One region of the Virgibacillus siamensis genome, then DNA from elsewhere that is predicted to be linked to it. Evidence: a T-box and tRNA genes for the amino acid it is inferred to sense, from the RefSeq annotation. Region 1 holds a T-box; the other holds one or more tRNA genes.
The links. The T-box of region 1 lies ahead of serS (serine--tRNA ligase). A T-box ahead of a tRNA ligase gene usually reads a tRNA of that ligase, here a tRNA-Ser.
Positions count from the first base shown of each region.

Region 2: it has a tRNA-Ser gene. The T-box ahead of serS (serine--tRNA ligase) is inferred to sense a tRNA for this amino acid. The anticodon was not compared.

Region 1 covers NZ_FUIH01000007.1:3,211,375-3,215,820, forward strand. The annotation lists gene B1K71_RS19175 (D-alanyl-D-alanine carboxypeptidase family protein) at 1-1,211, shown strand, start outside; gene pdxS (pyridoxal 5'-phosphate synthase lyase subunit PdxS) at 1,250-2,134, shown strand; gene pdxT (pyridoxal 5'-phosphate synthase glutaminase subunit PdxT) at 2,150-2,740, shown strand; T-box leader at 2,772-2,989, shown strand; gene serS (serine--tRNA ligase) at 3,055-4,329, shown strand.
Region 2 covers NZ_FUIH01000007.1:2,134,085-2,138,530, forward strand. The annotation lists gene B1K71_RS14470 (APC family permease) at 1-638, opposite strand, end outside; gene B1K71_RS14475 (aminotransferase family protein) at 712-2,049, opposite strand; gene B1K71_RS14480 (aldo/keto reductase) at 2,319-3,143, opposite strand; tRNA gene B1K71_RS14485 (tRNA-Thr) at 3,296-3,371, shown strand; tRNA gene B1K71_RS14490 (tRNA-Ser) at 3,382-3,471, shown strand; gene B1K71_RS14495 (alpha/beta hydrolase) at 3,524-4,288, opposite strand; gene B1K71_RS14500 (2-keto-4-pentenoate hydratase) at 4,431-4,446, shown strand, end outside.

The sequences.
Region 1 (4,446 bases):
TTTTGGTTGATGCTGAATCGGGAAAGATTGTATACTCTAAAAATCCTGATATTAAACTGCCTCCAGCAAGTATGACGAAAATGATGAGTGAATATCTTGTATTGGAAGCTATTAAATCCGGTAAAATCGACTGGGATACAACGACACAGGTCAGTAATTATGCATACAGCATTTCGGCTGACTCCACCTTCTCAGGTATTGGATTGACAAAAGGGAAACCGTATAAGGTAAAAGAATTGTATAAAGCAATGGCCATTTTTTCCGATAATGGTGCTACAATTGCACTGGCAGAACTTGTAGCAGGTTCTGAAGGCAATTTTGTCAAAATGATGAATAAAACAGCAAAAGAAATGGGTCTTCCAGATTATAAATTTGTAAATTCCACTGGACTTTCCAATAAGTGGCTTGGTGATAATGTTCCAGAAGGCACTGATCCTAATGCGAATAATTTATTATCTGCACGTTCAGCAGCACTTCTTGCATTTAATCTGATAAAAGACCATCCGGAAGCGTTGGACTATACAAGCATGATTGAAACAAAATTTGAAGGCTATAAAGTGGAGAACCTGAACTGGATGCTTCCACATAAGGCTACATATTTGAAACAGTTCCATTACAAAGGGGTGGACGGTTTAAAAACCGGCTATACCGATCTGGCAGGGTATTGTTTTACCGGTACTGTCGAGCGAAACGGACAGCGTTTTATCTCAGTAGTGATGAAAACGAAAAGTAAAGCTGAACGTTTTCAGGAAACGGAAAAACTGTATGAATATGCATTCAGCAATTTCGAATCCAAAAAGCTTTTTTCAAAGGGTTATCAGTTGAAGGATAAATCAACAATTCCTGTTTCAAAAGGGAAAAAGGACACTGTGGAAATTGCAACAAAAGAGGCATTCAAAGCACCTGTCAAAAAAGGTGAAAAAAAGAAATACGGCATCAAATACCATATTGATAAAGATAAATTGAATAAAGATGGGGAGCTTGCTGCCCCGATTAAAAAAGGCGAAAAAATCGGAACTGCTGAACTTGTTTATAAGGGTGATGCAGACTATGGTTATATCTTCCCTGGCGATGATAAACAAACTGTTGCATTAGTCGCACAGGATTCCGTAGAAAAAGATAATTGGTTCATGCTTACATTAGGATCTATTGGTAATTTCTTTTCCGATTTATTCGGTTCCATCGTGGATACCGTAAAAGGCTGGTTCTAATTTAATCACAGTAAAATATACCACAGGGAGGAAGCAAGATGACAAATACAGGAACAGACCGCGTAAAACGCGGCATGGCTGAAATGCAAAAAGGCGGCGTTATTATGGACGTTGTCAATGCCGAGCAGGCAAAAATTGCTGAACAAGCAGGAGCTGTAGCCGTAATGGCTTTGGAACGGGTTCCATCTGATATTCGTGCGGCCGGCGGGGTGGCACGCATGGCAAGTCCGGAAATTACAGAGGAAGTCTTAAATGCTGTATCCATACCTGTTATGGCTAAAGCACGCATTGGTCATATTGTTGAAGCCCGTGTGCTTGAAGCAATGGGTGTTGACTATATTGATGAAAGTGAAGTGCTGACACCAGCAGATGAAGAATTTCATCTCAAAAAGTCAGATTACACTGTACCGTTTGTTTGCGGATGCCGTAATCTTGGTGAGGCAGCACGCCGAATCGGTGAAGGTGCGTCCATGCTCCGTACAAAAGGGGAGCCTGGTACCGGAAATATCGTAGAGGCGGTTCGCCATATGCGCCAGGTGCAATCTGAAATCAGGAAGTTGACGTCCATGTCTGATGATGAGGTCATGACGTTTGCAAAAGAAATTGGTGCACCGTACAATCTTTTAATGGAAATTAAAACAGAGGGTCGTCTGCCTGTAGTCAATTTTGCGGCCGGTGGTGTTGCAACACCCGCTGATGCTGCTTTAATGATGCAGTTGGGAGCTGATGGTGTATTTGTCGGTTCCGGTATTTTTAAATCAAATAATCCGGAAAAGTTTGCGAAGGCAATTGTGGAAGCAACAACACATTATACGGATTACAAATTGATCGGTGAGCTTTCCAAAGGCTTGGGTACCGCAATGAAAGGTATTGAAATGAGTACATTGGAAGCACATGATCGTATGCAGGATCGCAGCGAGTAGAAAGAAGGAATTCCGATGACTACAATAGGAGTACTAGCATTACAAGGGGCAGTGCGTGAACATATTCGTTCGATTGAGGAAACTGGTGCCCAGGGAATAGAAGTGAAGCGAAAAGAGCAGTTCAATGAAATCGATGGTCTGATTCTTCCCGGCGGAGAGAGTACCACGATGCGCAGACTGATTGACAGTTACGACTTTTTCGATGCGATCCGGGACTTCGGAAAACAGGGAAAGCCTGTTTTTGGAACATGTGCCGGTTTGATTTTAATGGCAAATGAGATTGCAGGACAGGAAAATGCTCATTTAGGCTTAATGGATATGAAAGTTGCCCGTAATGCATTTGGAAGACAAGTCGCCAGTTTTGAAGCGGACATGTCAGTAAAGCGTATTGGGGAACATGTTAACGCAGTGTTTATCCGGGCACCTTATATCGTTGAAGCAGGATCTGATGTGGATATTCTTGCAACATATCAGAACCATATTGTAGCAGCACAACATGATAATTATTTGTGCACGGCGTTCCATCCGGAATTAACGGATGATAATCGTTTTATGGAATATTTTGTTCAAATGGTGGAACAATCTTTACAAATAGTTGCATCTTAACCCGCAATTGGGTATGATATACAGTAATATATGAACAGTATTGCGAGGAACCAGTACCTGGAATGCTTATCCAAGAGAGTCGGTGGCAGGTGTAAACCGATATGGGCATTGCGGTGAATCCATCCTCAAACTGGTTTGCTGAACCATGCAGTAGGCGAACCCGGTTAAAAACCGTTATGTGATTTAAGCCGGAAAAGTTTATCTTTTCAATTAGGGTGGCAACGCGGGAATAACACTCTCGTCCCTGTTTTATACAGGGACGGGATTTTTTTATTTTTATTAGCAAACAACCATCATAAAAGGAGGAATTAATCATGTTGGATATGAAGTATTTACGCAACAACTTCGAATTAGTTAAGGAAAAATTAGCCCATCGCGGGGAAGACCTGTCCGAATTGGATAAATTCGGAGAGCTTGATGAGCATCGCCGCAGATTGATTGCGGAGACAGAGAAATTGAAGGCGAAACGAAATGAAGCTTCTAAACAAATTTCGGTTTTGAAAAAGGAGAAAAAGGATGCTGAGCCTGCTATCAACGAAATGCGGGAAGTGGGTCAGCAAATTTCAGACTTGGATCGGGAATTGAAGGAAATTGAAGAGAAATTGAATCATATGATGCTTTCCATTCCGAATATCCCGCATGAATCCGTGCCGATTGGTGAGGATGAAGATGATAATATAGTCGCTCGCACATGGGGGGAGGTCCCGGCATTTGATTTTGAGGCAAAACCGCATTGGGATATTGCAGCTGATCTTGATATTATTGATTTTGAACGGGCTGCAAAGGTTACCGGAAGCCGGTTTGTCTTTTATAAAGGACTTGGCACCCGATTGGAACGTGCCTTAATCAGTTTCATGATGGATCTGCATGCTGACGAACATGGCTATACAGAGATGATGCCGCCGCAGATCGTCAATCGTGCCAGCTTAACTGGAACTGGCCAGCTGCCTAAATTTGCAGAAGATGTTTTCAAATTGGAGGAATGGGATTATTTCCTGATTCCGACAGCCGAGGTACCAGTGACGAATTTCCATCGTGATGAGATTCTTGCCAATGATGAACTTCCGAAGCAATATGCGGCATACAGTGCCAATTTCCGTTCTGAAGCAGGTTCTGCCGGACGGGACACACGTGGTCTAATACGCCAGCACCAATTCAATAAAGTAGAGCTGGTCCATTTTGTAAAACCGGAAGACTCTTACCAGACGTTAGAGGTATTGACCGGTCATGCTGAAAAAGTACTGCAGCTTTTAAAACTGCCATACCGTGTAATGAGTATGTGTACAGGTGATTTAGGATTCACAGCTGCCAAAAAATACGATATTGAAGTCTGGATACCGAATCAGGAAACATACCGTGAAATTTCTTCTTGCTCTAATTTTGAAGACTTTCAGGCAAGACGTGCCGGTATTCGCTTCCGACGCGAAGATAAAGGCAAGCCGGAATTCGTTCACACGCTGAATGGATCCGGTCTGGCTGTCGGCCGTACAGTGGCTGCCATTTTGGAAAATTATCAGCAGGAAGATGGCTCTGTTGTTGTACCGGAAATACTACAGCCGTACATGGGCGGCAAACAAGTAATTAAATAAAAAATGGATTATCGGGCCACGTGGTGTGGTCCGATGTCTTTTTTTTGTTCTGGTAAAATTTTTTTGGAAATATGTTTGACAATGCATGTACTGCATGATATATTAATTCTTGTCGCA
Region 2 (4,446 bases), 1.1 Mb from region 1:
ATGAACGGTGTCATAATGATTACTGTCAGCAGCCCGGCAATCCCTTCTTCAAACAGCGGCTGCATATTTTGTGCGTTCCCGCCGATGGTACTGCCTGTTATCAGCAGCAGACCAGCAATCAATATTAGCAATGTAAGGATAAATGAAATTACTGTTGTCAATTTAATACCGCGATAATTTATCCACGTAATAATAATCGAACCAATAATCCCGACGCCTGCCCATGTAATGGTTACGTCCCAACCGGCTATTGTGTATAATTTCCCCATACTATAACCCGGAACGAGATAATCAAAAACGGTCGGAAGGGCAACTGCTTCAAAAGCCACGACTGATACATACCCGAGTATAATCGCCCAGGTTGTTATAAAGGAAGCAATCCTGCCCATTGCTTTATAACTGTACACATGCTCCCCGCCTGCAAGTGGCAGGGCTGAGGACAATTCAGCGTATGTCAACCCGACAAAAATGACAAGTATCCCGCCGATGGCAAAAGCTAAAATAGCACCAAGTGAACCTGCCTCCGTAATCCAAAGTCCGGTCGTTACCACCCATCCCCAGCCAATCATCGCACCAAACGCCAGTGCGAGCACATCTTTGTTCCCAAGTATTTTCAGCAATTTTTGTTCGTCATCCATGTTACATCCCCCCAACGGTTAAGTGATTTTATGATTAAACAATATGCTTGTTTGACCGAAAATATTTTGATTGTCACAGTTTGAGTTCATTTTGCACAGCTAAAATGGCATCATAAAGTTTTTCAACCAATGTGCTAACCTGCTCCTGATTGATAATAATTGGCGGGGCAAAACAAATGATATCCGTGTTTTCATATGTAACCGGACGGCAGATGACACCCCGCCTGTACAGTTCCTCAATCACATTTGGGGCAACCTTCAAATCAGCCGCAAAACGTTCATTTGTCTCGGGATTCCGTACCAGTTCAACAGCACCAAGCATCCCCTTAGCCCGAACATCTCCAACAAATTTCAATTTCTGTTTGATATCCTTGAATCCCTGTAAAAGGATTTCTCCCATTTTCCGTGCATTTTCCACCAGGTCTTCCTGTTCCATGATTTCAATATTTTTCAGTGCTACCGCAGCTGCAGTTGGGTGGCCGCTATACGTAAAACCATGAAACAGTGTTCCTTTTGACTTTCGTTTAAGCACGTCATGTACGTGATCAGAAACAACGACACCGCCAAGCGGCACATAACCACTCGTTACACCTTTCGCAAACGTCATCAGGTCCGGCTGAAGATCCCAATTTTCCACACCGAACATTTTTCCCGTCCGTCCAAAGCCGGTAATAATTTCGTCGGCAATGAACAAGATTCCATATTCATCACAAACTTTTTGTACTTCTTTCAAGTAATCATCCGGCGGAATCAGGACACCTCCTGCTCCCTGTATAGGCTCAACCATAAATGCCGCTACTTTTTCCTGTCCTTCTTTTTCAATCATGTCACGTAATGAAGCAGTTGCACTATTTGTACTTCCTCCATATGGGGTGTCTGCATGGACAAAGTCGGTCATCATATGGCCGGCCATCCCCCAAAATTCGGGAATACCAGTTGCGCTTGTTGATGCTGCGGCGACACCGTGGTATCCCCGCTTTAATGATATAATTTTTCGGCGTTCCGGCTGCCCCTGTATTTTCCAGAAATGTCGTGCCAATTTAATTGCCGAGTCATTCGCTTCCGAACCACCTGAAGCAAAAAAGACCGCATTTAAATGGGCTGGTGTAATGGATGCTATTTTTGCAGCCAATTCAATAGCGGGTTCGTGACTGAACGTTGAAAATGCTGAACTGAATGCGAGCTTTTTCATTTGAGCCGCTGCTGCATCCGCAAGTTCCTCCCTGCCGTGTCCAATATTGACATTCCATAATGAAGACATCGCATCAATGAATGCGTTTCCATTTTTATCGTACAAATAGACGCCCTCTCCTTTTTCCATGATCACTTTTGGTCCGTTTTCCTGCTGCTGTTGAATGGATGACGTCGGATGGATGAAGTGCCGTTTATCCAGTTCAATTAAATCTTTCATTCAGATTCCTCCTTGAAAATTTCTTAGTATTCTTGTTTGCTAATGAAAAAACCAGCAATATGAACAGACAAATTCCCAATTTGCCTTTCGTTCATATAACTGGTTTATATCCAAGCAACTGCCTTATTTCATCAACAAGGTCAATCAGATTTTGCAGTTATTTTTATTAAATTATTGTAAATTTACCAAAAATGTGATGATTGGTCAAAGGGTTTTTCGAAAAAATTCAGATGTGACGAAAATAATACCCTTAAATGAAGCGTATCGAATTAAAAGTCATCCGGATTGGAACCGCTTCGATCATTGATGTTTAATGCGCTGATCTGTGCCATTTCTTCATTGGACAGCGAAAAATCAAATATATCCGCATTCTCAATGATGCGCTGTTCATGAATCGATTTTGGAATAGTGATTACGTTTGTCTGTATATCCCATCGCAAAATAACCTGTGCGACCGATTTTTGATACTTTTGGGCAATTTTTGTGATGACCGGCTCATTCAAAAGTTGTCCCCGTTTTAATGGCGACCATGCTTCAAGCTGAATATTTTCTTTGCTGCAAAAGTCTCTTAATTCCACTTGGGTCAAGTGCGGATGATATTCCACCTGATTGATGACAGGTTTCTCATAACTGTTTTCCAGCAGATTTTTTAAGTGATGGACATGGAAATTACTGACACCAATCGCACGGACTCTGCTGTCCTGGTAAAGTTTTTCAAGTGCTTTCCACGTTTCATGGAATTTCCCGCTGACCGGCCAATGAATAAGATACAAGTCCAAATAATCTGTTCCCAATTTTTCAAGGCTGGCATCAAATGCTTTTAATGTATTGTTAAATCCCTGCTGATCGTTCCACACTTTAGATGTAATGAAAAGTTTTTCCCTCGGGATACCGGATTCCCGAATACCTTGTCCGACACCACGTTCGTTATCATAAAAAGATGCCGTATCAATAGACCGATACCCATGCTTAATTGCCGTTTTTACCGAATGGATAACCGTCTCACCATCTTCCACCTTATAAACACCAAGACCAAATCCCGGTATCTTTACCCCGTTATGCAATGTAACCATATCCTGCAAACTATTTATCATATAACATGCCTCCTCAGGTGCCTGGCACCATCGTTTCTACCACTATGGTATCTTACTATTTGGTCTTCTCCAAATAGTGCTGGATAATTTTGTTGGTGCTCACCCCTTGATGAATTTCCGAAAAAGGAGTATTATTCTCTATGGAACATTTTGCTGGTGTAGCACAGTTGGCAGTGCACGTCACTCGTAATGACGGGGTCGGAGGTTCGAATCCTCTCACCAGCACCATCCATAAATTGGAGAAGTACCCAAGTCCGGCTGAAGGGGACGCACTCGAAATGCGTTAGGGCGTGTAAGCGTCGCGTGGGTTCGAATCCCACCTTCTCCTTTTCACAGAAAGCCAGTATGCTGTCACATCGCAGCGTACTGGCTTTTTTACATTATTCCGAGCGCAACCGGTTCACAAATGCCACACATTTTTCTGCTATCAATTCTTTATCATTATCCAACGTTGCTACATGGTAACTGTTCTCCAATTCTATCAGTTCACGATCCTCCGATGAAATAGAGTCATAGATCTCCTGTGAATTTTTCGGTGGTACAACATGGTCTGTGATTGACGAAAAAACCAGAGCAGGAGCGGTTATTTTTTCCAAATTGCCGCGAACAATCATAGACAACGTGATTATTTCCTTCATTGACTTCACTGGTGTTTTAGCGTAAGCAAGCTCTTCAATGCCTTCTTTCTTAATATCCGAACCGATTCCATCCACGAATCTGGTTTCCGTATCTTTGAGCGACTCGTATGTTTCAATCAAGTCTGGCATATGAATCGCGGCATTGATCGGCATAATCCCCTTTATCCTTCCAGCATCAGCATGTTCAGCCACATACAGTGTTAGTGTGCCGCCCATGGAAAGACCCGTTACAAAAATCTCATCGCACGTTTTATTCAGCACTTCCAGGCCTTCCCCAACTGATTTAATCCATTCCCTGTATTCCGACTGCTCCATTTCTTCCGGTGCAGTTCCATGTCCTTTTAATCTTGGCCCGTACACCGTAAAACCTTCATCGGCCAGTCTTTCCCCCAAAAAGCGCATACTTTGTGTGGATCCGGTGAATCCATGAATGACGAGGACCCCTGTATGGTTTCCCTGATAATAAAAATCTTCCGCTTCCTTCATCACTTCAAATGAATCAGACATACTTTTCCTCCATTCAACTATATGTTAAAAATATTCTATCATATTGTGCCATCGCTATGCCTAATTAAGCGATTCTATTACATGCAGATGTTTTATATCTGATATAATGACAGTCAAACATTATAAATTGAGGTGTTCAACAATGGCCAATACAGCTA